Regions from separate parts of the Bacillus sp. NS1 genome, predicted to be linked through region 3. Evidence: riboswitches for the same ligand, from Rfam matches in the RefSeq annotation. Region 3 holds a riboswitch; each other region holds the start of a gene.
What was found. Region 3 has a riboswitch for S-adenosylmethionine ahead of AC4CV5_RS15575 (2-hydroxyacid dehydrogenase). Riboswitches for the same ligand answer to the same signal wherever they lie in the genome.

Region 1 (8,152 bases), on a different contig from region 3:
AAACAGGTGTCAATATGCAGGATGTCATGAATCTTGCCGGCTCCCTTCAAAATGCCAATTTTAAAGACGAAAACACAGTACGCAGTGTCATTAAACGTGTAGCACAGCTGGCAAACAGACGCGTGCCGAAAGAATTAGAAGATAAGATTGTTCAGTCCATTACAAGCGGAAAAGAAAAGCTTGATTTTGGTACGATTTCTAAAATGATGGATAATAAATAAGCAGAGGGCCTGGCTGACTCAATACAGCCGGCCTTTTTTTATTTTATAGAAAAGGCCCGGCAGGACTGCCGGGCTGTTAGTTATGCAAGGGCTGTCTTGCTTGTTGTAAAAGGGGATGCAAAAATCTTGAACGGTGGGCCGTTTTGCCGCGTCTGTTTGCGGGACAAGACAAATATAAATGCTGTTTTGCCCGGGTCATGGCAACATATAATAGGCGTCTTTCTTCCTCAAGAGAAGCTTCATCTCCTTTTCTCGCTGTTTCTAATGAGAAATCGTGTGGAATCGAGCCATCTACCGTGCCTAACACGTAGACGGTTTTGAATTCAAGGCCTTTTGACCGGTGAATGGTCATCAGCTGAACGCCATTTTCATCCGTTTTGTATTTCTCAGCGGCTCTCATATGGTCTACATGGGCGAGAAAGTCAGGAATTGTTTTGAATTTCTTGGCGACGACCTTAATGTCACGCAGGTCATCAGAGCCTTTTTCCAGCTTGTTCCCCTCATTGCCCCGTTTTTTTAAATACTCGGAGAAGCCCATTTTTCCTTCGGCAAAGGTGATCGCTTCCACCGGCTTCATCGTGCGGAGGCTTGCGAAAAACGGCACGATCTTCTTGATTTTGTCCAACTGGAACGGCTTGAGATCAGGCAGCTTGGCCAGCGCTTTAATCATAGAGCAGTCCTCGGTAATCGAGAGCGCCTTCAGCGTGTTCAATGTGGACTGTTTTAAGAACAAGGCGGGCAGCAAGTGCTTAATCGCATCAGTATCATCTTCATTTTGGCTGGCATACAAGTATGCAAGAATCTGGCGGACAATCCGTCTGCTGTAAAACGATTGGACGCCGCGGTCTGCTGTATACGGAATTGACGAATGGTGAAGCCTTTCATAAATGGCGCGGCCCCCGCTGTTTGTGCGGTAGAGAACCGCAAAGTCTTCAGGATTTGCCCCATTTTGAATTTTTTCTTTCATATCGGAAACGATCATTGTTGCTTCTTCCTCTTCGTCATAAGGATAAAACAGCACAGGGACCTGGACGTCATCACGCGCCGCTTCAAGCGATTTGGCATATCTGTTTTTGTTCTTTTTCACGACGATATCAGCACTTGAGACGATCGGATGCGTAGACCTGTAGTTCGCAGTTAAATAGATCGTCTTCGCTCCGGGATAATCCTTTTGAAAATCAAGAATAAAAGACGGATTGCTTCCGCGAAACGCGTAGATGGACTGGTCATCGTCTCCGACACAGCACAGGTTTTGCTCCGGGCTTGCCAGCATTTGCATAATTTTATATTGAACCGGGTTAATGTCCTGAAACTCATCAATTAAGATATACGTAAACCGAGATTGATATTGTTCCAGAAGATCCGGCCGATCGATAAACAATTCATAGCAGGCTGAAGCCATGTCATCGAAATCAAATTGGTTGTGTTCTTTTTTCTGTCGTTCATAATGTTCATATAAACGATAGACTTGTTTTTCCCACTCATCTTTTAAAGGGATGCGTTCATTCGGAACATAAGTGTTTTTCCAGAAACCGATCTGCTGCAGGGCCTGATCAACGGGGAACTCTTTCTCATCAATACCTTCTTCATAGAGTGCTTTTTTGATATATTGTTCCCGCTGCCACTCCATTTTCAGCAGATGTTCGCCATTCCATTTAGCAGAATCATAGTGATACAAAATCTTATAAAACAAGCTGTGGAATGTTCCGGTGACAAGTCTTCTGACTTTTGCAGGCTGTAATCCGTACTGCTTGGCCATACGCTCTTTCATTTCGGCGACGGCTTTTGTCGTAAAGGTGACTAGCAGCATGTTTTCCGGCGGTATGTCTAAGTGTTCAATCATGTGGGCGGCGCGCGCCGTTAGCACCCGTGTTTTTCCGCTTCCTGCACCTGCAAGCACTAGCAGCGGGCCTTCCGTTTCCGTGACAGCTTTCAGCTGATCCGTGTTCAAGCCGACCGACGGAAAAAGACTCGTATCAGGTTCTATTGTTTTTTGTACAAATGGTGTTCTTGGTTTAATGTTTCTCGGCTGCTGCCATTCCATGACAGCTGGAGACGATTCAGCAGCGATTGCTTTCCCCTTGGGCAAACGAAAGACACCGGATTCCTGATAGTCTTCTTTTTTCTCCTCTTTAGCGGGTTTCGTTTCGCAGGCCTCCTCACATGCCGGAAAATGGCCTGGCTTGCGGTGGATAAACTCCGGCGGATCCGCAATGTTGAGCCTTAACAAAACGGGTTTTCCGCAATGAGAACAAAATAAATGTCCTTTTATTCCTTCTTCAAAAAGGAATTGATAATGTTCTCTCGAATATGTATGTAAATGTATGGTTCGATCATTCAGTCGGGCGCATTTCAAAAAGGGATCCTCCCAATCAAAAAAAGGTGTTCAATAAAGACAAAGACTATCATATCAAAAGAAACGTGTTTCAAAAAGTAAGTTTTAGGGAAAAGAGACAGCAGAAGGATGGGTATCGTATGATATATGCAGGTCAAATTAAGAACCAGCAATACGCTCAATATGCAAATAGAACGATTGGACATAAGCAGGATTATGCCGGAACCGAAAAAATCAACTATGTCTCATTTCAGCGGGTATACAAGGAACTTGAAAAGCAGCAGGAGAATCAAACGGCCGCTGAAAGAAAAGTTAACGAGGCGAAACGTAAGCGCTCTCTTTATAAGAGATTGCGAGAAAAAGGAATGGGCACTTATATTAATCGATATGTATAAAAAACCGTTCACTTCCAGAGAACGGTTTTTTATGTGCGGAAAAAATCCGGGTCTCTATAGACCCGGATGCTGTTAGTCCTTAATCATTTGTAAGTGGGGAATGCCGGCATCGAGAAATTCTTTTTCAGAAAGCACGCGATACCCGTGTTTCTTGTAAAACGGCACAGCCTGCGTTTGCGCGTTTAAAATGAAACCCGAAGCGCCGCCGTCTGTCGCCGTTTTTTCGAGTGCCTTCATAATGATGCCGCCGACACCGGAGGAGCGGTGGCTTTTTAATACACAGATCCGCTCTAACTTGCCGTAGCCGTCCTTCATACGCCATCTTCCGGCGCCGACAGGCTTTTCGCCGTCATACACGACGATATGCTCCGACTCATTTTCAAGTTCGTCAATTTCTTCTTCAGCAGGCACGTTTTGTTCTTTGACAAAGACTTCTTCTCTTACATAAAATGCATCTTTCATTTGTTCTTCATTTTTTGCGATGACTGCTTCCAAACGATTATTCTCCTCCGCCTAACAAGAAGGTTTCATATACTGTCCACGATCCGTTTTCCAGCTGGTAAAGCAAGTGGAAACGGTCAATGATTTCTTCATGCGACACTTCCTGCATTTTTAATTGTCCCAGCACATCTGAATGCTCATCGTCGGAAAGATTTTGGCCGACCGTCACGTGCGGAACGAAATTATATTCCTGTTCACCAGCCAGTACACCGGTGTATAACTTTTCATTGAGTGTTTTTAATTCTTCCGTCGGCTCTGCTTTGATGTAAATGACATTATTGACAGGCGAAAATGAGCTGTATTTTGTCATTTTGAGAACCACTGGATGGGACTCCTTTGCGATGTTTCTCAGGTGGGATACAAGCTGATCCGCTTTCTCCTCTGCACATTCAAACGATGCTCTCAGCGTCAAATGGGGCGGGATTAGGGAATAGCTTGGGTCATAGCGCTTTCTGTAAGAGTTCGCAAGGTCTTGGAGTTTTTTTGATGGAAATAAAACGATTCCGTATTTCATATTATGTCCCTCCTGGAAATAAAGTATGATAGAGTGTCAAAGCATTTTTTTCAGCGCCGGCGTGATGAGCGGCTGCCAATATGTCCATTTGTGATCTCCGTCAAATGGTTCAAAAACATAATCGGAAAGCTTCTCCTCCAGCAGCTGTTTCAGCTCCTGATTCGGTTCTGTAAAGTCCAGAATGTTTCCGTCTGTCGTGTGGACCTCAGTTTCTTTTGTTCCGATCTGGTGATAAATAGAGAGGTGTTTGATATCGTCCGACTGTTTCACGGCTTCCAATACATGTTTGTCTACATAGGGAGACTGCATGATGATGTTACCGAACATATTCGGATAATCAAGCGCTGTCATAAGCGATATGGTCGCTCCGAGAGAGTCCCCTATCAGCGTTCGCCCATAGCCAACCTGATAGGTAGGGTACTCGCCATCCGCAAACGGAACGAGCTCATGGGCGATGAACCGTTTATACGCTGAAAATTTTGAGCCTTCCGGATGATAGGTATTTCGGCGCTCTTTTACATCCTTATAAGGAACACCGATAATAATGCTCCTGTCTATTTCTCGTTTGGACAGCAATTCTTCGACCTGTCTGCCAATTCTCCCCAGCCTGAAATAATCGTGGCCGTCCTGCGCGATAATGACATGGTATTTATAAAGCGGGGAGTAGTTGGACGGCAGATAAACGAGCAAAGTCATTTCTTCGTTAAGCTCTTTTGAAAAGAATTTCTTTTCTTGCACTGTGCCGTTTTTCGGTGCCATAATACATTCCTCCAGGACATCACTAGACTTTCTTGCTGTTTTTCATTATTGTACCATGAATTATTAGAAATTTCTCTCTTTAAACAGTTCGGAACTCGAAGAAAAAAGTGTTGAAATAAACTGCAAATTGCGCTAATATAAAACAATCAGAAAATTGAAATCGATATTTCTTATCGTGAGAGGTGGAGGGACTGGCCCTTAGAAACCTCAGCAACCGGCTTGTTTTGCATATGTGCAAAACGCCAAGGTGCTAAATCCAGCAAGCGTTTTTTATGCTTGGAAGATAAGAAGAAGCGTTAAACCCCTTCTTCTTATGAAGAAGGGGTTTTTTATTATGAAAAGGGAAGGTGTCAGCTATATGTCACAGCACGTTGAAACGAAATTAGCCCAAATCGGGAACCGAAGCGACGAAGTAACGGGAACAGTGAGTCCTCCTATTTATTTATCAACAGCATACCGCCACAGAGGGATCGGAGAATCAACGGGATTTGATTATGTCCGCACAAAGAATCCGACACGCCAGCTTGTTGAGGATGCGATCGCCAGCTTAGAAAATGGAGCGAGGGGGCTTGCCTTCAGTTCGGGAATGGCAGCCATCCAAACGATTATGGCTCTATTTAAAAGCGGAGACGAACTGATCGTTTCATCGGATCTATATGGCGGCACGTACCGTCTGTTTGAAAATGAATGGAAAAAATACGGATTAACCTTTCAATATGATGATTTCAGCGATGAGGACTGTTTACGCTCTAAGATTACGCCGAACACAAAAGCGGTGTTTGTGGAAACACCGACAAATCCGCTCATGCAGGAGGCGGACATTGAAAAGATCGCCCGGATAACAAAAGAGCACGGTCTTCTGCTGATCGTTGATAATACATTTTATACCCCGGTCTTGCAGCGTCCGCTTGGGCTGGGAGCCGACATTGTGATTCACAGTGCAACCAAGTATTTAGGCGGGCATAACGACTTGCTTGCTGGACTTGTCGTTGTAAAGGATGAGCAGCTTGGTGAGGAAATGTTTCAACATCAAAATGCGATCGGCGCCGTCCTGCCTCCATTCGATTCGTGGCTTCTGATGAGAGGAATGAAGACACTGAGCCTCAGAATGCGCCAGCATCAGGAAAACGCGCAGGAGCTTGCGGCGTTTTTAGAAGAGCAGGATGAAATTGCCGATGTACTGTATCCCGGAAAAGGCGGCATGCTGTCCTTCCGTCTGCAAAAAGAAGAGTGGGTCAACCCATTTTTAAAAGCGCTGAAGACCATTTGTTTTGCAGAAAGCCTCGGCGGGGTGGAAAGTTTTATTACATACCCTGCCACACAGACGCACATGGATATTCCTGAAGAGATCCGCATCGCAAACGGGGTCTGCAATCGTTTGCTGCGTTTTTCGGTCGGAATTGAACATGCGGAAGATTTAAAAGAGGACCTAAAACAGGCACTATGTCAGGTCAAAGAGGGAGCTGTTTCTTTTGAATAATCACAATTGGACGCTGGAAACCCAGCTCGTGCACAATCCATTTAAAACAGACGGCGCAACCGGAGCGGTTAGTGTACCGATCCAGCACGCATCGACTTTTCACCAATCTTCATTTGAAGAGTTTGGCGCATACGATTACAGCCGCTCAGGAACGCCGACAAGAACAGCTCTCGAAGAAACAATTGCCGCACTGGAAGGTGGAACAAGAGGATTTGCTTTCAGTTCAGGCATGGCTGCGATCTCAACAGCATTTTTACTTTTGTCACAGGGCGATCACGTTCTTGTGACAGAAGATGTATACGGCGGAACCTTCCGCATGGTGACAGAGGTGTTGACCAGGTTTGGCATTGAGCATACGTTTGTTGATATGACGGATAGTAACGAAGTGGCGCGGAATATCAAGCCAAATACAAAGGTCATTTATATGGAGACACCGTCAAATCCGACACTTGGGATTACTGATATTAAAGCGGTTGTTCAGCTTGCAAAGGAAAACGGCTGTTTGACCTTTCTGGACAATACATTCATGACTCCTGCTCTGCAGCGTCCGCTTGATCTCGGCGTGGATATTGTGCTTCACAGCGCAACAAAATTCCTGAGCGGACACAGCGATGTGCTGTCAGGCCTGGCTGCTGTCAAGGATGAAGAGCTTGGGAAACAGCTGTATAAGCTGCAAAACGCGTTCGGTGCTGTTCTTGGCGTGCAAGATTGCTGGCTTGTGCTGCGCGGATTAAAAACATTGCAGGTCCGTTTAGAAAAAGCGAGCCAAACAGCGCAGCGGCTTGCGGAGTTTTTTCAGAAGCATCCGGCGGTGAAACGCGTGTATTATCCGGGGCTGGCTGATCATCCGGGCGCTGAAACCCATAAAAGCCAGTCAACGGGAGCGGGCGCCGTGCTGTCTTTTGAGCTTGAAAGCAAAGAGGCTGTTAAGAAATTAGTAGAGAATGTATCACTTCCAGTCTTCGCTGTCAGCCTTGGCGCTGTGGAATCGATTTTGTCCTATCCGGCAACGATGTCTCACGCGGCAATGCCCAAGGAAGAGCGTGAAAAACGCGGTATCACAGACGGCCTGCTCCGTCTTAGCGTGGGAGTCGAACATGCAGACGATTTAGAACGTGATTTCGAACAAGCGCTGAAAGAAATTGCGCCAGTGGCGGTTCGTTAAAAAAGAAGCCGGGGATGGCCCGGCTTCTTTTATTGTTCATCATCAGGATTCAGAATCGCGAGGACTTGATGATCCTCCCAAACGCCGTTGATTTTCACATTTTTGCGGGCGATGCCCTCTTTATGAAATCCCGCTTTTTCCAATACACGCATGGACCCGAGATTGCGGGGCATCACACCGGCTTCAATACGGTGCAGTTTCAATTCGTGAAACGCAAAATCAACAATCAATCTGACCGCCTCTGTCATAAGGCCCTTTCCATTATGGGCTTTGTCTAAAAAATACCCGATAAACCCAGCTTGCAGCGCTCCGCGGATGATTTGAAAGAGCGAAACCGTGCCGATTAATGTATCGTCCGAGGTTGAAAAAATGCCAAAATGATACTCTTCATCACTCTCCAGTCTTTGCTGATACTCTGCTATCCTTTTTCTTTGCCCCTCAACCGTATAATAATCGTCTGCGCGTATCATGGAAAACTGTTCAAAAAAATCCCGGTTTTCGCTTTGCAGCCGCAGATTTTGTTCCGCATCCTTTACTTCTAAAGGTCTTATATAGATGTTTTTTCCTTTTAACATACAATGATCTCTCCGTTCTCATGTCAGCATTCCTCTTACATTATTCTGAGGAACGTGTAAAAATCCTTTTTATAAGAAAGAAGAAAACCAGTTTCCCATAAAGGTGCCGACATAGTTTCCAATTAAGTAGCCGAGCGTACCGACAAGCATGATCGGGGCGACAAGCTCCCGCCATCCCTTGGCAATTGCCATCGCAGCCGCGGTCGT
Region 2 (8,152 bases), on a different contig from region 3:
CAGGCTATGCCCGGCAAATTCATTATCTGGATTTGAACCGGTACAATTGCATGCAGCGACAAAGCATTGATTTTCAATGGCCCGGGCAATTAGCAGGCTTTTCCAATGATCAAGGCGGGGAAGCGGCCATTCTGCAGAAATAAACAGCACGTTGGCACCTTTTGTTGTATGTTTTCTGATCCACTCCGGAAAACGGATATCGTAACAGATCAGTCCTGAGCTTTTGACGCCATCAAGCTCAAAGTATCCGTCTTCGGAACCGGCTGATAAATACACATGCTCATCCATCAGCTGAAAAAGGTGGGCTTTTCTGTACTCTTTAACGATTTGTCCTTCCTTATCCGCGATGTACATTGTATTATAAACATCAGAATCATTTCTGACAGCGACCGATCCGGCGACAATATGAACGCCATGTTTTTTTGCTGTTTTCTTCAGCCAGCTCTGAGCAAAACGCCCGTCTTCATCAGCGAGCTCATCAAGGTTGGCCAGGTCATATCCGGTCGTCCATAATTCAGGAAGAACAAGAACATCAGCATGCTTGCTTTCTTTTTCGATCAAAAATTCAGCCTTTTTGATATTTTCCGAACGTTTACCATATGAAATATCAAATTGAAGACAAGATATCGTCCATTTCATCTTTTTATCACTCCAAATTTTTCTTTACTTTTTTCATTTAACCATATATGATGATGGACTATCATTTCAAGATTTTTTTAGAAGGTGAGAATAGATGAAATTTGAACAGTCTCATGTATTGAAGGAATTGCCTAAACAATTCTTCGCTTCTCTGGTGCAGAAAGTGAACCAAAAGCTCGCAGAAGGGCATGACGTCATCAACCTCGGACAGGGAAATCCGGATCAGCCGACTCCGGAACATATCGTCGAGGAAATGAAACGAGCCGTTGCGGATCCTGAAAATCATAAATACTCGTCTTTTCGCGGCTCGTACAGTCTAAAATCAGCCGCAGCAGCATTTTATAAAAGAGAATACGGCATTGATCTTGACCCGGAAACTGAAGTCGCTATATTATTCGGCGGGAAAGCCGGTCTGGTCGAGCTCCCGCAATGCCTGTTGAATCCCGGAGATACGATTTTAGTTCCTGATCCGGGCTATCCTGATTACTGGTCAGGTGTCACACTCGCGAAAGCGAAAATGGAAATGATGCCGCTCGTAAAGGACAGGGCGTTTCTTCCTGATTACAGCAGCATCGCCGCCGAAGTGAGAGAACAGGCGAAATTGATGTATTTAAATTATCCGAATAATCCGACTGGAGCTATTGCTACATCTGAATTTTTTGAAGAAACGGTCAGTTTTGCGAAAGAAAACGGGATCTGTGTCGTTCACGATTTTGCTTATGGCGCTGTAGGGTTTGACGGCTGCAAACCGTTAAGCTTTTTGCAGACTGAAGGTGCGAAGGATATCGGAATTGAAATTTACACGCTGTCAAAAACGTATAACATGGCAGGGTGGCGGGTCGGCTTTGCCGTCGGAAACGCTTCGGTCATTGAAGCAATCAATCTTTATCAAGACCACATGTTTGTCAGTCTTTTCAGAGCGACTCAGGAGGCTGCAGCAGCGGCACTGCTAGCTGATCAGACGTGTGTGGCGGAGCAAAATGCCCGATATGAGAGCAGGCGAAACGCTTGGATCGCTGCATGCCGGGAAATCGGCTGGGATGTGACAGCTCCGGCAGGTTCATTTTTTGCATGGCTGCCTGTGCCTGAAGGCTATACTTCCGAGCAGTTCTCAGACCTTTTGCTGGAAAAAGCAAATGTGGCGGTTGCGGCTGGAAACGGCTTCGGAGAATATGGCGAGGGCTACGTCAGAGTCGGACTGCTGACAAGTGAAGAAAGTCTCAAAGAAGCCGCTTATCGAATTGGGAAACTGAACCTGTTTACCCAAAAAAGCATTGACAAGATTTGATAACGGTGGGATAATTCAAAATAATTTATAAAATCTATATTTTCTTATCAAGAGCAGGCAGAGGGACGAGCCCGATGAAGCCCGGCAACCGACTTATAAAGCACGGTGCTAATTCTTGCAGCTGGCGGCTGAGAGATAAGATTCGGACGAGAAACGAAACCTCTTTAGACGCGATTGCTGTTTGAAGAGGTTTTTTTATATGGATGTAAATGAAAGGAGCTCAGGCATGAGTGAGTTAATAGCAACATATCTCCTGACCGAACCGGGAGCCGATACAGAGAAAAAAGCAGAACAAATCGCAACAGGATTGACAGTAGGCTCATGGACAGATCTGCCTCTAGTGAAACAGGAGCAAATGCAAAAGCACAAGGGACGGGTGATAAAGGTCGAGGAAAGAGAGGGAACTCCTGCATCAGGAAAACAAGCGGTGATCACAATCGCCTATCCTGAAATCAATTTCTCTCGGGATATTCCGGCTTTACTGACAACAGTGTTTGGCAAGCTGTCGCTGGACGGAAAAATTAAATTACTCGATCTTCACTTCTCTGAGGCATTTAAGCGCACACTGCCGGGACCGAAGTTTGGCGTATACGGCATTCGGAAACTGCTGGGAGAGTTTGAGAGACCGCTGTTAATGAGCATATTTAAAGGGGTCATCGGAAGGGACCTGAGTGATATTAAAGAACAGCTCAGACAGCAGGCGCTTGGCGGAGTTGATTTGATTAAGGACGATGAAATTTTCTTTGAGACAGGGCTGGCGCCTTTTGAAACAAGAATTACAGAAGGAAAGCAAATATTGAAAGAAACGTATGAGCAAACCGGACATAAAACGCTGTATGCGGTCAATTTGACTGGACGCACGGCGGATCTGAAAGACAAAGCGAGACGCGCTGCCGAATTGGGGGCGGATGCACTTTTGTTTAATGTCTTTGCTTACGGCTTGGACGTCATGCAAAGCCTAGCGGAAGATCCCGAAATCGCAATCCCGATTATGGCACATCCAGCGGTCAGCGGGGCGTTTACGTCTTCTCCGTTCTACGGCTTTTCTCACGCTCTTTTGCTCGGAAAATTAAACCGGTATTGCGGTGCTGACTTTAGTCTCTTCCCATCTCCATACGGTTCGGTTGCGCTTCCAAAAGAAGATGCGCTGGCGATTCATGAAGAATGTGTGAGAGAGGATGCCTTTAACCAAACATTTGCCGTTCCGTCAGCAGGCATTCATCCTGGCATGGTTCCGCTTTTAATGCGGGATTTCGGTATAGATCATATTATTAACGCCGGGGGAGGCGTACACGGACATCCAAACGGCGCCCAAGGCGGGGGCAAAGCGTTCAGAGCCATAATTGATGCTGTCTTAGAAGCCCAGCCGATTGATGAAAAAGCCGAACAATGCAAGAATCTGAAGCTCGCGCTTGATAAATGGGGAAAGGTTGAAGCCGTATGACGACTCGAAAGCCTTTAATTATTTGTGATTTTGACGGAACCATCACGATGAACGACAACATTATAAGCATCATGAAAACATTCGCTCCGCCGGAGTGGACGGCATTAAAAGACGGCGTCCTTTCCAAAACGCTGTCAATCAAAGAAGGTGTCGGGCGGATGTTCGGCCTTCTGCCCAGCAGTTTAAAAGAAGAGATTACAAGATTTGTATTGGAAGATGCAAAAATCAGGGAAGGCTTTCGGGAATTTGTAGCGTTTATCAATGAGCATGAGCTGCCGTTTTATATCGTAAGCGGAGGAATGGACTTTTTTGTATATCCTTTGCTTGAAGGCATTGTGGAAAAAGATCGTATTTATTGCAACCATGCGTCATTTGACAGTGACTATATTCATATTGATTGGCCTCATTCCTGTAAAGGGACTTGTAGCAATCAATGCGGGTGCTGCAAGCCGTCGGTGATACATGAACTTTCTGAGCCAAACCAATATATCATCATGATCGGTGACTCGGTTACAGATGTGGAGGCGGCAAAGCTATCAGACCTTTGCTTTGCAAGAGATTATTTATTAAACGAATGCCGGGAGCGGAACCTGAATCATCTCCCGTATCAAGATTTTTATGAGATAAGAAAAGATATCGAGAATGTAACGGAGGTACAGGAATGGCTGCAAAACAAGAACGCTGGAGAGAACTCGCTGAAGTAAAACGGGAATTGGCAGAAAGAGATTGGTTTCCGGCGACTAGCGGCAATCTGTCTATTAAAGTTTCTGATGAGCCTTTAACATTTCTCGTCACTGCAAGCGGAAAAGATAAACGCAAAGAAACGGATGAAGATTTTCTGCTGGTGGATCAAAACGGAGAACCTGCCGAAAGCGGGCATTCTCTAAAACCGTCAGCGGAAACGCTTTTGCACACACATTTGTACAATAAAACCAATGCCGGATGCTGCCTGCACGTCCATACAGTAAACAATAATGTAATCTCAGAGCTATACGGAGACCAAAAGAAAATCACGTTCAGAGGCCAGGAAATAATAAAAGCGCTCGGCCTGTGGGAAGAGGATGCAGAAGTGACCATTCCGATCATTGAAAACCCGGCTCATATTCCGACGCTCGCGGCTCTGTTTGCGGAAGAGATTTCAGATGATTCAGGAGCTGTTCTGATCCGAAATCACGGTATTACAGCTTGGGGCAGAACAGCGTTTGAAGCAAAAAGAGTCCTTGAAGCATATGAATTTTTGTTCAGCTACCATTTGAAATTGAAAACACTCCAGCACCAGCTGGTTAAATAAAAGGAGGAACTGAAATGGCAACAATTCGAATTCATGATGAGGCAAATACAACGATTGAAAATCAAGAGGAAGTAGCAAGCTTTCTGGACAGTCAAGAGGTTATTTATGAGCAATGGGATATTGCGAAGTTACCGGAACAGCTTTCAGAGAAATATGATCTGACAGAAGAAGAAAAACAGCAAATCCTTGATACCTTTGAAACTGAAATTAAAGATATCTCAGCCCGCCGCGGCTACAAAGCACAGGATGTTATTTCATTGTCAGACAGCAATCCGAAACTTGATGAACTGCTTGAGAATTTTAAAAGAGAGCATCACCATACAGACGATGAGGTTCGTTTTATCGTTAGCGGACACGGCATTTTTGTCATTCAGGGCAAGGACGGCACGTTTTTTGATGTCCGTTTAAACCCTGGAGATTTAATCTCCGTGCCTGAAAATATTCGCCATTACTTCACACTTCAGGAGGACCGCAAAGTTGTCGCGGTGAGAATCTTTGTCACAACTGAAGGCTGGGTTCCGATTTATGAAAAAGACAGCGTGAATCAGTAAGCAGGAAAAGCCCCGTTCATCGAACGGGGCTTTTTATATTTATTGCAAACGCCACTTTTCATATTGTGACATTTCTTTTTTAATCAGCGTCCAAATCAAACCTAATACAGCTGCATCATCAATGATCCCTAGACCGAGGATAACGTCTGGAATGATATCGAGTGGCATGGCGATATATAAGATGGCAGCAGTTAGAAGAAAAAGCGTTTTTACCTGTGAACGGGGATAATTGCCGTTTCTCCAATCCCGAATCATTTGTGAAAAAACAGTAATGTGCTGAATGTATTTTTTTCGGTTTTTCCTTTTTAAAATCGCTTTTCCGCCTGCCGCTCCGAGCATTATTGCTTTCTTTTTCTTCATTGGGCATACCTCCTGCCTGGCGGCGTGTTTAAGATATTCTTCACCTGGGTATTGTTCTTCTAATCCTATCAATATATCTATTATACCTGAAAAAATAACTTATTTAATGAAAATATGTTTACAAATAAAGTATAATCTGTAATAATGCACAATAACCCAATCAAACTTGTTTCCTATTTCTTAGCGGCGAGGGGTGAAGTGAATGGGCGGTTCTTCTGAACAAGAAAGATTGTTGGTGTCTATTGATGAAAAAAGAAAGTTAATGATAGATGCCGCTAGAAAGCAGGGATTTACAGGGCATGACACGATCAGACACAGTCAGGAGCTGGATTGTTTAATAAATGAATATCACCAGCTCATGCAAGAAAACGAACATTCTCAAGGGATTCAAGGCCTTGTAAAGAAATTAGGCTTGTGGCCCCGCAGAGACGTTATGCCAGCATATGATGCAAATAAATAGCGGCGCTATCAAATGCATATATAAAGAGAGAGGCTTTTCAGAAGCGCTCTTTTTTTCTGGAAAAATTCATATGAAAGAGGGAACTGATGAAAGAACTGGCGATTCTCATTACTGAAATGGTCAATCAATTTCATGATGCTTTTATTTCGTTATGCGGAATGTTTGGCATTCATTTAACTGACAAGGAAATGCATTTTTGGGTGATTGGCATTTTTGGCATAATCTTTTTCGGCGTCACTCACGCTGTATTTACATGGCTTTCTAAATGGAGCATGACAGCCTTGTCCTTTATCTATACCATTACAGTGATCATTGTTATCGTTTTTGCGATTGAAATTCAGCAAAAAGTGACGGGGAGAGGGAATATGGAGTTTTTAGATGCAACGGAAGGTTTAAAGGGTTTTTTGGTATTCTTTTTGTTTTCCTTGCTTCTAAAATTGCTGTTCCGCTTCATCAAAATACTGTTTTCTGGCAGAACAGCAAGCAAGTCGAACGGCATTCCCCGGTCACGAAGATAAAAAACCCTCCTGACATGTCAGGGGGGCTATGAAGCGGATACAGGGAGAGTGATCGTCACCTCTGTGCCTCTTCGCACTTCACTTTCGATATGAATGGAGCCACCGTACATCAGAACGATCCGTTTACATACGACAAGGCCGAGACCGGTTCCTTTTTCTTTAGAAGTAACAAAGGGAAGGAAGATATGATCCAGCATTTCCTGAGAAATCCCTTCACCGTTATCCACAACTTTGATAATAGCCTTTTTATCCAAAGCTCCCACGGAGATCGTCAGTTTGCCTCCTTCAGGCATTGACTCGAGGCCATTTTTTGCTACATTTAAAATCACTTGTTTAATATGATCTTTGGTACATTTTACGAGTAAGGGCTGCTCGGTTGAATACTGTAGTTCGACTTCAACATTGTATAGGTTGCCCTCAGAATAGATAATCGGCATAATTTCACCGATAATATCCTGAAGCGAGTTCAGCTCCCATTTTTCAGCTGTCGGCTTGCCTAGAACGAGAAACTCACTCACAATTTGATTAATGCGCTTTATCTCCTGTTCGATAATGGAGAAGTAAAGCTGATCTTCTTCACCTTTATATTTCTTTTGCAACAGCTGAATAAAGCCGCTTATGCCGGTGAGCGGGTTGCGGATTTCATGGGCTGTACTGGCAGCAAGCGTTCCGATCAGTTCTAATTTTTGCGCCTCATTTTCTGAGCGCTCCAGTTGTGTCTGCCGCTTCAGCAAATAATACAGCACGAGAATAAAAAGGATATTCAGCAGAACAATACTACATGAAAGCGGAAGCACAAGGCTTTTCGTCAGTTCTTCTATTGTAACCGGGTTCGGATATACTTTCATATTCCAGCTGATTTCATCCAGATAACCGCTGACAGGTTTCTGATCTTTTGCATGAGAGGCCTGTCCGCTCGTAAAAATCATTTTTCCGTCTTGGTTCACAACTTCAATATAAACATCAGGGCTAAGTAAGTTAATGAGATTTTTCAAATAATCAATTTGAATAGCTGCGACAAGATATTCTGTCACATTTCGTTTTGAGTCCAAAACAGGGACACAAATTGTAAAAATCGGCTGGCCTGTAATTCTGCTCGAGTAACTATCTGAAATGACTGTCTTTTTTGTTTCCTTCGCTTTTGTAAAAAAAGATCTGTCGGCCAGGTTTACTTTCGTTTTTAATTCTGTTGTGCTTGCGGTGACGTCTCCTTTGGCATTTAGAAAATAGAGACCGGAAAATCTTGGCTCTGAATCAAAGGTTTTTTCCAAAATCGACTGCATTTTCTTTATATCAACCGGTCTGTCGATGGCGATGGACAAGGAGGTCATTCTCGCCTTTGTTTCTCCGATTAAATAATTGATTTTGTTGCGGTGAAGGTTCAGCATTACACTCGCTTCTTGCTTATGTTCTGCAGCTATTGTATCTTTTTCTTTTTCATATACGAAAAAGCTGATGACGATTGCCGGAATAACGACCAGTATTATATAAAGTTTGACTCTCCCGCAGGCGCCTTTTAGTATTTTCAATTTGCATCGCTCCAACATACACCTGATTAGAGGTATTATATCATTGTTTCTTCATCTTTAATAAGAAAAAAT
Region 3 (8,152 bases):
CTTCTTCTTGTAATACACACCCCAAGGAAACAAAACAAAGCCGACCACATCAAAATATAGACAACCTGAGCCTTGTATTCCCACATTGAATCCCCCATTTCTACCCCATGAATGAAAGTCATATATGCTTTTTGCGGCAGTATCGCACAAAGGGCATTCAATAATGGGTGATGTGGAGCAAAAGAAATAAAACAGCCTGACAATACACAAGTGACCACACTGATACCGCTCGCCATCAAACTGATGTTTCGGTCCATCACAGAAGCCATAAAGATAGCGAATGCTGTTGCAAGCATGGAAATCCTTACATCACTGGACAAAAGATGAAAAGCACCCTAAAACAGGGCGCTTTCTAATTAAGATGCATATTGAGGAGAGGTTTCCTCCTGTACTGCTTTTTCTTCAGGTATATGAATGCATTTCGTCAGGATCGCGCTCGCAAGATAAAGGACCGCAAAGATCCAGACAACGCCTTCTGCACCGATGAGACCGATGAACAGCCAAGCGAGCGCAGGACCGACAAACGCTGATAAACCTGCAGCCAAATTCAATACAGACATGGCCGCTCCTTTGTCTTTTCCGGCTACCGTCGGCACAATTGCACCAATCGGCACATAGCCTGCCAGCAAACCTCCCCAAATAAAGCCGATCACGCTGACAACTGCTAAACTTCCACCGGAGAAAACAGGTGCATAATATAATAAGACCGTGAAAATGCCGCACCCGACTCCCCCGAACCAAATAACAGTATTTTTCCAGCCGAACTTATCGCCGACAATTCCAAAAATAAGGTTGAACACAATGTTCCCTAGAAAAATCGTTCCCCATATCTGCAGCCAAACATTGGTTGAAATTCCATGCTGAGCCATGTGCATCGGCAAAAAGACTGGGAAACCATATGTACCAATGCTGTTGATGATTCTGATGATGCCGCCTGTAAGCACCCGCGGATTTGTAAAAAGAATGGTAACCCCTTTTAAAAGCTCCTCGGCTGTTTCTGATCTTTTTCTTTTCTTCTTTTCAAAACGGTCTTTATTGATAAACAATGCGAAGAATGCACCAAGACATACCCAGAAAATAGAGCTCCAAAGCGTATTCAAATAACCGAACGCTTTGATCGCATAGCTTGAGTACCAAGCGCCGAACACAAACATGCCCAGGCAATATGCAATCCAAAACCAGCCGACAGCAGTGCTTAGTTTGCTTTGCGGTGTTCTGTAAATGACCCATGTCAAGAAAGAATAAGCAAAAAGCGGGTAGCCTAACCCTTTTACGAAGTAAGTCACATACATCACAGGAAGGTTCAGCTGTTCAAATCCAAACACGATAAAGGCAGCTGTACCGATCACATAAAACAACAGCCCCATAAACATCGTCCGTTTTGCGCCAAATGCTTCAAGACATACACCCGAAAACCAGGAAGCTATGGCAAGTGCAACCCCGTATATACTAAAAATTGAAGCGGATTGCTGAACCGTAAGCCCGTTTTCGATCAGAAAAGGGCTGAGCCACCCTTGTTCAAGCCCGTCTCCCATCATAAACAAAACAACCCCTAAAAACCCCCAAGCTAGCCGCTTTGGTATTCCGATTTTATCCAACATATCTGTCTCCTCCTTAGATGCTAACATCAATTACCGTATTACCTCATTAAAGCCAAAAATTAGATAATTCCTCAAAAAAGCAGCAAATGCCCCCTTATATCAACACTTTGTCTGAACTTGAAAAAAAGCGCTGTGTTTGCTTCCATTCCTCATATAAAGCAAGTTGGACCTGACAGTCCTGCGGTTTGATCACCCGGACATTTGCTGCCATCTCTTCCGTCAATTGAAAGGTTTCATTGCAAATGACTGCAGCCCCAACGACAGAGGCCTGATGATATCCCTCTTGGACATAGATTTTCTTCTGAAGAAGGTCCGCGGTATATTGAGTGAGCGCTTTGCTTTGGAATCCTCCTCCGCACACCCAAACATAGTCACGTTCAAACGAAGTCACCTCTGTTAATATGTCAAAGTTCCATTTGATCGAAAATGCGATTTCTTGCAGCGCCGCGCGTACAAAATGTGCTCTCTTTAAATTTGCTGAAAGCGGGGCATCAAAAAGAAAACCGCCTTTCGTTAACGCATTCTTTTCTGCCGATAAGTAAGAACCGAGAGCCGCCACACATGCATTGTCTTCTTTAGCAAGTGCAGAAATCTCTTCCTCCATTACTTCGTACGATTCATTGGGATAAAAAATCTGTTTTAATTTTTGATAATTCAGGCCGGTAATTCCCGGATTCGTTTCCACAAGCCAATGTCCTTGATCTGTATGGCAATTCAGCCATGCTTTATGTTTTGTGTCGCCATGGCCAGCAGTAATTTTGGTTATTGGCGTTGTTGTCCCTGATACGATGGCAATGTCCTCAAGCGCAGCGCGGGTGCTTTTCACAGCCAGCTGTGTATCCCCGCCCCCTGCTATCACCTTCGCATTTATAGAAAGACCTAATTCGGATGCATACTCATTTGTTATTGTTCCAACCGCTGTTCCCGATCTTACTAGAGGCGGAAGGATAAATGGTGAAAAGCCGAATATGCCGCACATCTCTTCTGACCAAGTGTTTTGCTTTACGTCAAACAGCAGGGTTTCTGTTGCCTGCGAAGGTTCATATGTCAAAATTCCGCTCAGCTGGTATGTCACCCAATCACTGATGCTCGTAAAGCTAGCAGTTTTTTGCCATAAAGAGGGCTGACGCTGTTTTAAACCATAAAGCTTGAGCGCAGAAAAAAGTGCAGTCGGAAGGCGGCCTGTGCGGCTGTATATCTCTTCTCGATTGGGTATGCACTCCTCCCACTCACGGCCGCGATTATCAATGTTCGGCAGCCCGAGAAAAGAGTCGCCGTTTTGATCGATCAGCACAATCCCCTGTCTTTGACTCGTCGATGTCAAACCAATGATGTCAATATCACGAGAACGAGAAAGTGCACGTTTTGCCAGTTTCATCACTTGCTTCCACAGCAACTGAGGAGAAAAATAACGGCTGTCTGGGTAAAGCGTATCGGTTGAATACACGATGTCCTCCCGTTCAACTGTTTGAACATTTCCCGATACACTCACGACCGCTACTCTCGCATTCCCTGTGCCGATATCAAAAACGAGATAGCCTTTTTGTTTTTTCATTGCGTTACCCTCCTTTCTTATACCTCTGTTTTTAGTTCATCTTTGTTATACAATGTCGGAATATTAAGAGTTTTTTCACCCTTCCACTTTTTGAGAGCTCCGTTCAAGATCGTCACGTGATGATCCTCCACTTCGAAGGTTGCTCCAGCAAGATGCGGTGTTGCCAGAACATTAGCCAATGAGATGAATTCGTAATCTGATTCCTCTGGAGGTTCATGATAAAAAACGTCTAAAATCGCTCCTCTGATTTTATGTTCTTTTAATACAGATAAAAGATCTTCACGGTTTACCACAACTGCTCTCGAAGTATTGACGAAAATCGCACTCTCTTTCATTAGATCAAAATACGACCGATCAATAAGTCCTAGTGTTTCCTCGGTACGAGGCAGATGGACAGAAACGATATCACTGTCTGAAAACACCGTTTTAAGAGATACTTTTTCATATAGGGGAAGATCGTCCTGTACGTATGGATCGTAATACTTTATTTTACAGCCGAACGCTGTCAACAGTTTTGCAATCCTTTGCCCTACCGCGCCGAACCCAACCATGCCGACCGTTTTTCCCGTTAATTCATTCCCTTTGAATTTGACATAAGCCTGCAAGTAATCGCTGTCCCATTTTCCATCCTTCAGCCATTGATTAGAGGTGCTGGTATGGCGGAGAAAGGAAATCACATTGCCGATAAACATTTCAGCAACGGCTTGTGCATTCCGCCCAGGTGTATAGAAAACGGGTATGCCCCTTTTTGACGCTGCAGCCACATCCACATTGGAGGGCATTCCTCTGCACACGCCCACAAATGAAAGGCCTGAAACAGATGCAAATACGTTGTCTGTTACTTGATCAAGCTCAGTAATCAAGCCTATCGCATGTGATTCTTTTAGTAGTTGAATGAGTTCATCTTCCCGGTATGCCCGGCCTTGTTCCTTCCAGGAATGATAAATAACTGAGCCGAACAATTCTTCAAGCTCTTTTCTTCCTTCTTCGTTGTACGGTGCTGTAACCAAAACCGTCATGGTGCAAAACATCCTTTTCATCATATTTTTCATAAAAAAAAATCTCTTTCCGAAGATGGAAAGAGATTCATGTATAAGCGTGCCCTGTTTACTGACAGACGCCGGTATAAACCTTGCTTTCCTATCTTTCAAGCTGACGCTTGCTGGAATTGGCACAATAATGTTGCCGAGGTTTCATAGGGCCAGTCCCTCCACCTCTCTGGATAGAAAACGTTGAATATGTAATTTTCGGAATGAAGAATACGTTTATAATAAAGAAGTCTCAGATTGATGTCAATCTCTTTTTTCAGAATTGACGTTATCATCCGAAATGTTATAATTCTTACAATATATCTAACTAGAGAGAGGAACTGGGCCATGAAATCTTTTGCCACACAACAAAACGGCATTTTTAAATCCGTTTGCTCGCTTGACTGCCCGGATCAGTGCGGATTGTTAATACATAAAAAAGACGGAAAAATTGTGAAAGTCCAAGGTGATCCTGATCATCCAGTCACGGCCGGAAACATTTGCAACAAAGTCCGAAACATGACGGAGCGCATTTATGATGAAAAGCGGCTGACTACACCCCTCAAACGGACAGGGGCGAAAGGCCGGGCAATATTTGAACCGATTTCTTGGGAAGAGGCGATCGATACCATCACCTCACGCTGGAAACAGCTAATTGATGAAGAGGGCGCTGAAAGCATACTTCCATACAGTTTTTACGGGAATATGGGCAAATTAACAGCTGAAGGAATGGACCGCCGATTCTTTTACCGCATGGGCTCAAGCCAGCTTGAACGAACGATTTGCAGCAAAGCGGGATCTGAGGGCTATAAATATACGATGGGTATAAGTGCGGGAATCGATCCCGAGGAAACCATTCATACGAAACTATTTATTTTTTGGGGAATCAACGCAGTCAGCACAAATATGCACCAAATTACTATCGCCCAAAAAGCACGAAAACAAGGTGCCAAAATTGTCGTCATTGATGTTCATCAAAATCAGACAGGACGTCTCGCAGATTGGTTTATTCCCATAAAACCCGGAACTGACAGCGCACTTGCCCTTGGCATCATGAACATCTTATTTAAAGAAAACCTTCATGATAAAGCATTTCTGTCTGAATACACGGTCGGCTATGAAGAGCTCCGTGAACACGTGAAACAGTATGATCCGGAAAAGGTATCACTGATCACTGGTGTCAGTACCGAAGATATTTATCAGCTGGCAAGAATGTACGGCGAAACCTCCCCTTCTTTTATCAGAATCGGAAACGGACTCCAGCACCACGATAACGGCGGGATGATTGTACGGACGATTGCCTGTCTTCCGGCGATCACCGGCCAATGGCTGCACACAGGGGGCGGTGCAATTAAGCATAACAGCGGAATTTTAGAATATAACACAAGTGCCTTGCAGCGGCCTGACTTACTGAAAGGGCACACACCGAGATCGTTTAATATGAATCAGCTGGGCAAAGTGCTTTTGGAAACAGATCCACCTATTCGCTCTCTTTTTATTTACGGGACGAATCCGGCCGTTGTCGCGCCAGAAGCGAACAAAGTCAGACAGGGATTGTTGCGGGAAGACCTGTTTACTGTGGTTCATGATTTGTTTTTAACGGAAACAGCTGCATATGCGGACATTGTACTGCCTGCAACATCCGCTTTTGAAAATACTGATTTTTATACCTCCTACTGGCACCATTACATTCAGCTTCAGCTGCCGGTGATTGAGAGATATGGAGAAAGCAAGTCTAACACTGAGGTGTTCCGATTACTTGCTGAAGCAATGGGATTCACAGACCAGGAGCTCAAAGATTCAGATGCAGAATTAATCCGCCAGGCACTTGACCATCCGGATAACCCATATTTGGCGGAAATTGATTACGATTCACTTACTAAGCATTCATTTATGAAAGCGCAACGCGAAAAGCCGCTGTTTCCAGGCGAACTCCCAACTCCAAGCGGAAAAATAGAATTATATTCAGAGAGAATGAAACAAGCTGGTTTCCCGGCTTTACCGACACATACGCCTCTTCCATGCGATGACGAACATCCGTTTATGTATGTTCCGGGGCCAAACCATAATTACTTAAACTCAACGTTCTCCAACAATGTAAAGCACATCAAGCTTGAGAAAACGCCAAAGCTCTTTATCAACACAAAAGATGCTGAAGAACATGGAATCGTTGATGGGGATCCTGTACGAATTTGGAACGGCCGGGGAGAATGCGAGCTGACCGCTGCAGTCGGAGAACAAGTGCTGCCCGGTGTCGTAGTCAGCCAAGGATTATGGGCGGATGAACCAGGAAAAAAACAGCTTGTAAACGCGCTTACCCCAGATCGCTTGTCCGATATGGGCGGCGGCGCCACCTTTTTTTCTGGCCGTGTGAAGATTGAAAAAGCATGAACGAAAAAACCGCCCAGAGCACGTTATGGCGGTTTTTTTGGTTAATAATGAAACCCGGAGTATGCCAAGCTCGTATAACATAACATCGACATAATGGAGGCATGCATATGGACGTTTTTTTAGGAATCGGTGTTGCTTTGGCTGGATATTTTATCGGAGAAGGCTTAAAGCAGATGAACCAATCAAAAGGTAATGAACAGAGTGATATCTTGCTTATAAAAGAAAGAGATATTTACTTTTATATCGGTCATTTTTTAGGAATAACAACAACAGAGGCAAAACAGTTAGCCGGAGACATGAAAGACATTCCTTACATAGAAATAAACGGAAAAAGGTATATACAGAAACATATGTTAAAAGAATGGACATTCACATTAGTTGAGAAACATCAGGGTGAATAAAGCAAATCTGAGGAGAACGAGATTCATTATCACGTTCTTCTCAGTTTAGCTGTATGGATTGACCACCACCAAAACTTTTGGCCATAAAGCGGTGATAAAACGATCAAAACACAATTATTTTTCTTTTCTCAAAACGCTAAAAACGACCTTTCCACACAATTTGTTTTTTATTTTCCTGCTGATTGATAACGTTATGATCTTGATAAACGTATGCTTTCGTAGCGCTTTCAGCATGTTATTAATATTCCACCCAATGGACACCTTCCACTCCCGCTTCAAGCCTCAATTCTGTCTTCATGTTTGGCTTCTTCTTCAAACATGTTCCGAAAATCTGAATAACAGCGTTCCGTAGAAACATGTAAATTCAGGACCGAACTCTTTTCCCCGTTCCGGAATGATATCAGATGCGCCTGCACTAATTGGAAGTGATGATCACGCAATTGCTGCTGAACGATGAATGTATTCAATCTGACTTCACCGACCGCCAACCATTGCCCAGCTTATCGGTCTATCACCGTTATTCATTCTGGCTTCCCCATCACTCGTAACCAACACTTTTTAAATAAGCAATACTCTGACTGACATCTCTTAAACTAGCATCAGAGTTTCTCGGATCACGTTCCTGTTCGATCGTAATGTAGCCGTCATAATGAATGTCGTTCAGCAATTTATGAATTGAATCATAGTTAATGATTCCTTGGCCAATCGGACACATGACTCCTTTTGCGCAAGCATCAAAAAAGCGGATATGCTCCCCCATCACCTGCTGATATACATTTTCATCAATATCTTTAAAATGGATATAGTCGATACGGTCCGCACAGTCTCTGAGCCATTGTTCCGGATCCATCTTTGAATAATACAAATGCCCTGTATCAAGACAAAGGCCCGCAATATCGTATGGGATATCCTTTAATAATTGCTGAATTTCATCCTCAAACTCAATATAGCCCCCTGCATGAGGATGGATGACGGTCCGCACACCATATCGCTTCCATGCCCGTTGCGCGATTGTCCGAATATGAGACATCATACGGTTCCAGTCCTTTTTAGATAACCGTTGCGCTTGATCAGGGTGCCCCGCCTTGTAATCTCTTTCGTCGTGTCCCCAGTCAATCAGGACCAAATAAGGCGGTGTAAAGTGCCCCCTTTTTTCCTGAAAAGAGAAATGAAGGT

Region 1: linked by a shared signal. The riboswitch ahead of metI (cystathionine gamma-synthase/O-acetylhomoserine thiolyase) and the one ahead of AC4CV5_RS15575 (2-hydroxyacid dehydrogenase) in region 3 are both predicted to bind S-adenosylmethionine.
Region 2: linked by a shared signal. The riboswitch ahead of mtnW (2,3-diketo-5-methylthiopentyl-1-phosphate enolase) and the one ahead of AC4CV5_RS15575 (2-hydroxyacid dehydrogenase) in region 3 are both predicted to bind S-adenosylmethionine.

Annotation. Positions count from the first base shown of each region.
Region 1 is NZ_JBZAZF010000002.1:291,861-300,012, forward strand. Features, by position in the region: gene spoVIF (sporulation-specific transcription regulator SpoVIF) at 1-221, shown strand, start outside; gene AC4CV5_RS06975 (ATP-dependent helicase) at 298-2,577, opposite strand; gene AC4CV5_RS06980 (hypothetical protein) at 2,697-2,951, shown strand; gene AC4CV5_RS06985 (GNAT family N-acetyltransferase) at 3,024-3,446, opposite strand; gene AC4CV5_RS06990 (YjcG family protein) at 3,451-3,966, opposite strand; gene AC4CV5_RS06995 (esterase family protein) at 4,003-4,725, opposite strand; SAM riboswitch class I at 4,893-5,015, shown strand; gene metI (cystathionine gamma-synthase/O-acetylhomoserine thiolyase) at 5,084-6,205, shown strand; gene metC (cystathionine beta-lyase) at 6,198-7,370, shown strand; gene AC4CV5_RS07010 (GNAT family N-acetyltransferase) at 7,400-7,945, opposite strand; gene AC4CV5_RS07015 (DUF819 family protein) at 8,015-8,152, opposite strand, start outside.
Region 2 is NZ_JBZAZF010000002.1:459,053-467,204, forward strand. Features, by position in the region: gene AC4CV5_RS07895 (carbon-nitrogen family hydrolase) at 1-639, opposite strand, end outside; gene mtnE (methionine-glutamine aminotransferase) at 734-1,927, shown strand; SAM riboswitch class I at 1,969-2,069, shown strand; gene mtnW (2,3-diketo-5-methylthiopentyl-1-phosphate enolase) at 2,154-3,371, shown strand; gene mtnX (2-hydroxy-3-keto-5-methylthiopentenyl-1-phosphate phosphatase) at 3,368-4,075, shown strand; gene AC4CV5_RS07915 (methylthioribulose 1-phosphate dehydratase) at 4,033-4,662, shown strand; gene mtnD (acireductone dioxygenase) at 4,677-5,213, shown strand; gene AC4CV5_RS07925 (YkvA family protein) at 5,253-5,573, opposite strand; gene spo0E (aspartyl-phosphate phosphatase Spo0E) at 5,776-6,033, shown strand; gene AC4CV5_RS07935 (hypothetical protein) at 6,120-6,551, shown strand; gene kinD (sporulation kinase KinD) at 6,578-8,098, opposite strand.
Region 3 is NZ_JBZAZF010000003.1:949,644-957,795, reverse strand. Features, by position in the region: gene AC4CV5_RS15590 (hypothetical protein) at 1-320, opposite strand, end outside; gene AC4CV5_RS15585 (MFS transporter) at 357-1,601, opposite strand; gene AC4CV5_RS15580 (FGGY-family carbohydrate kinase) at 1,696-3,156, opposite strand; gene AC4CV5_RS15575 (2-hydroxyacid dehydrogenase) at 3,174-4,208, opposite strand; SAM riboswitch class I at 4,294-4,385, opposite strand; gene AC4CV5_RS15570 (molybdopterin oxidoreductase family protein) at 4,533-6,575, shown strand; gene AC4CV5_RS15565 (hypothetical protein) at 6,683-6,976, shown strand; gene AC4CV5_RS15560 (sugar phosphate isomerase/epimerase family protein) at 7,515-8,152, opposite strand, start outside.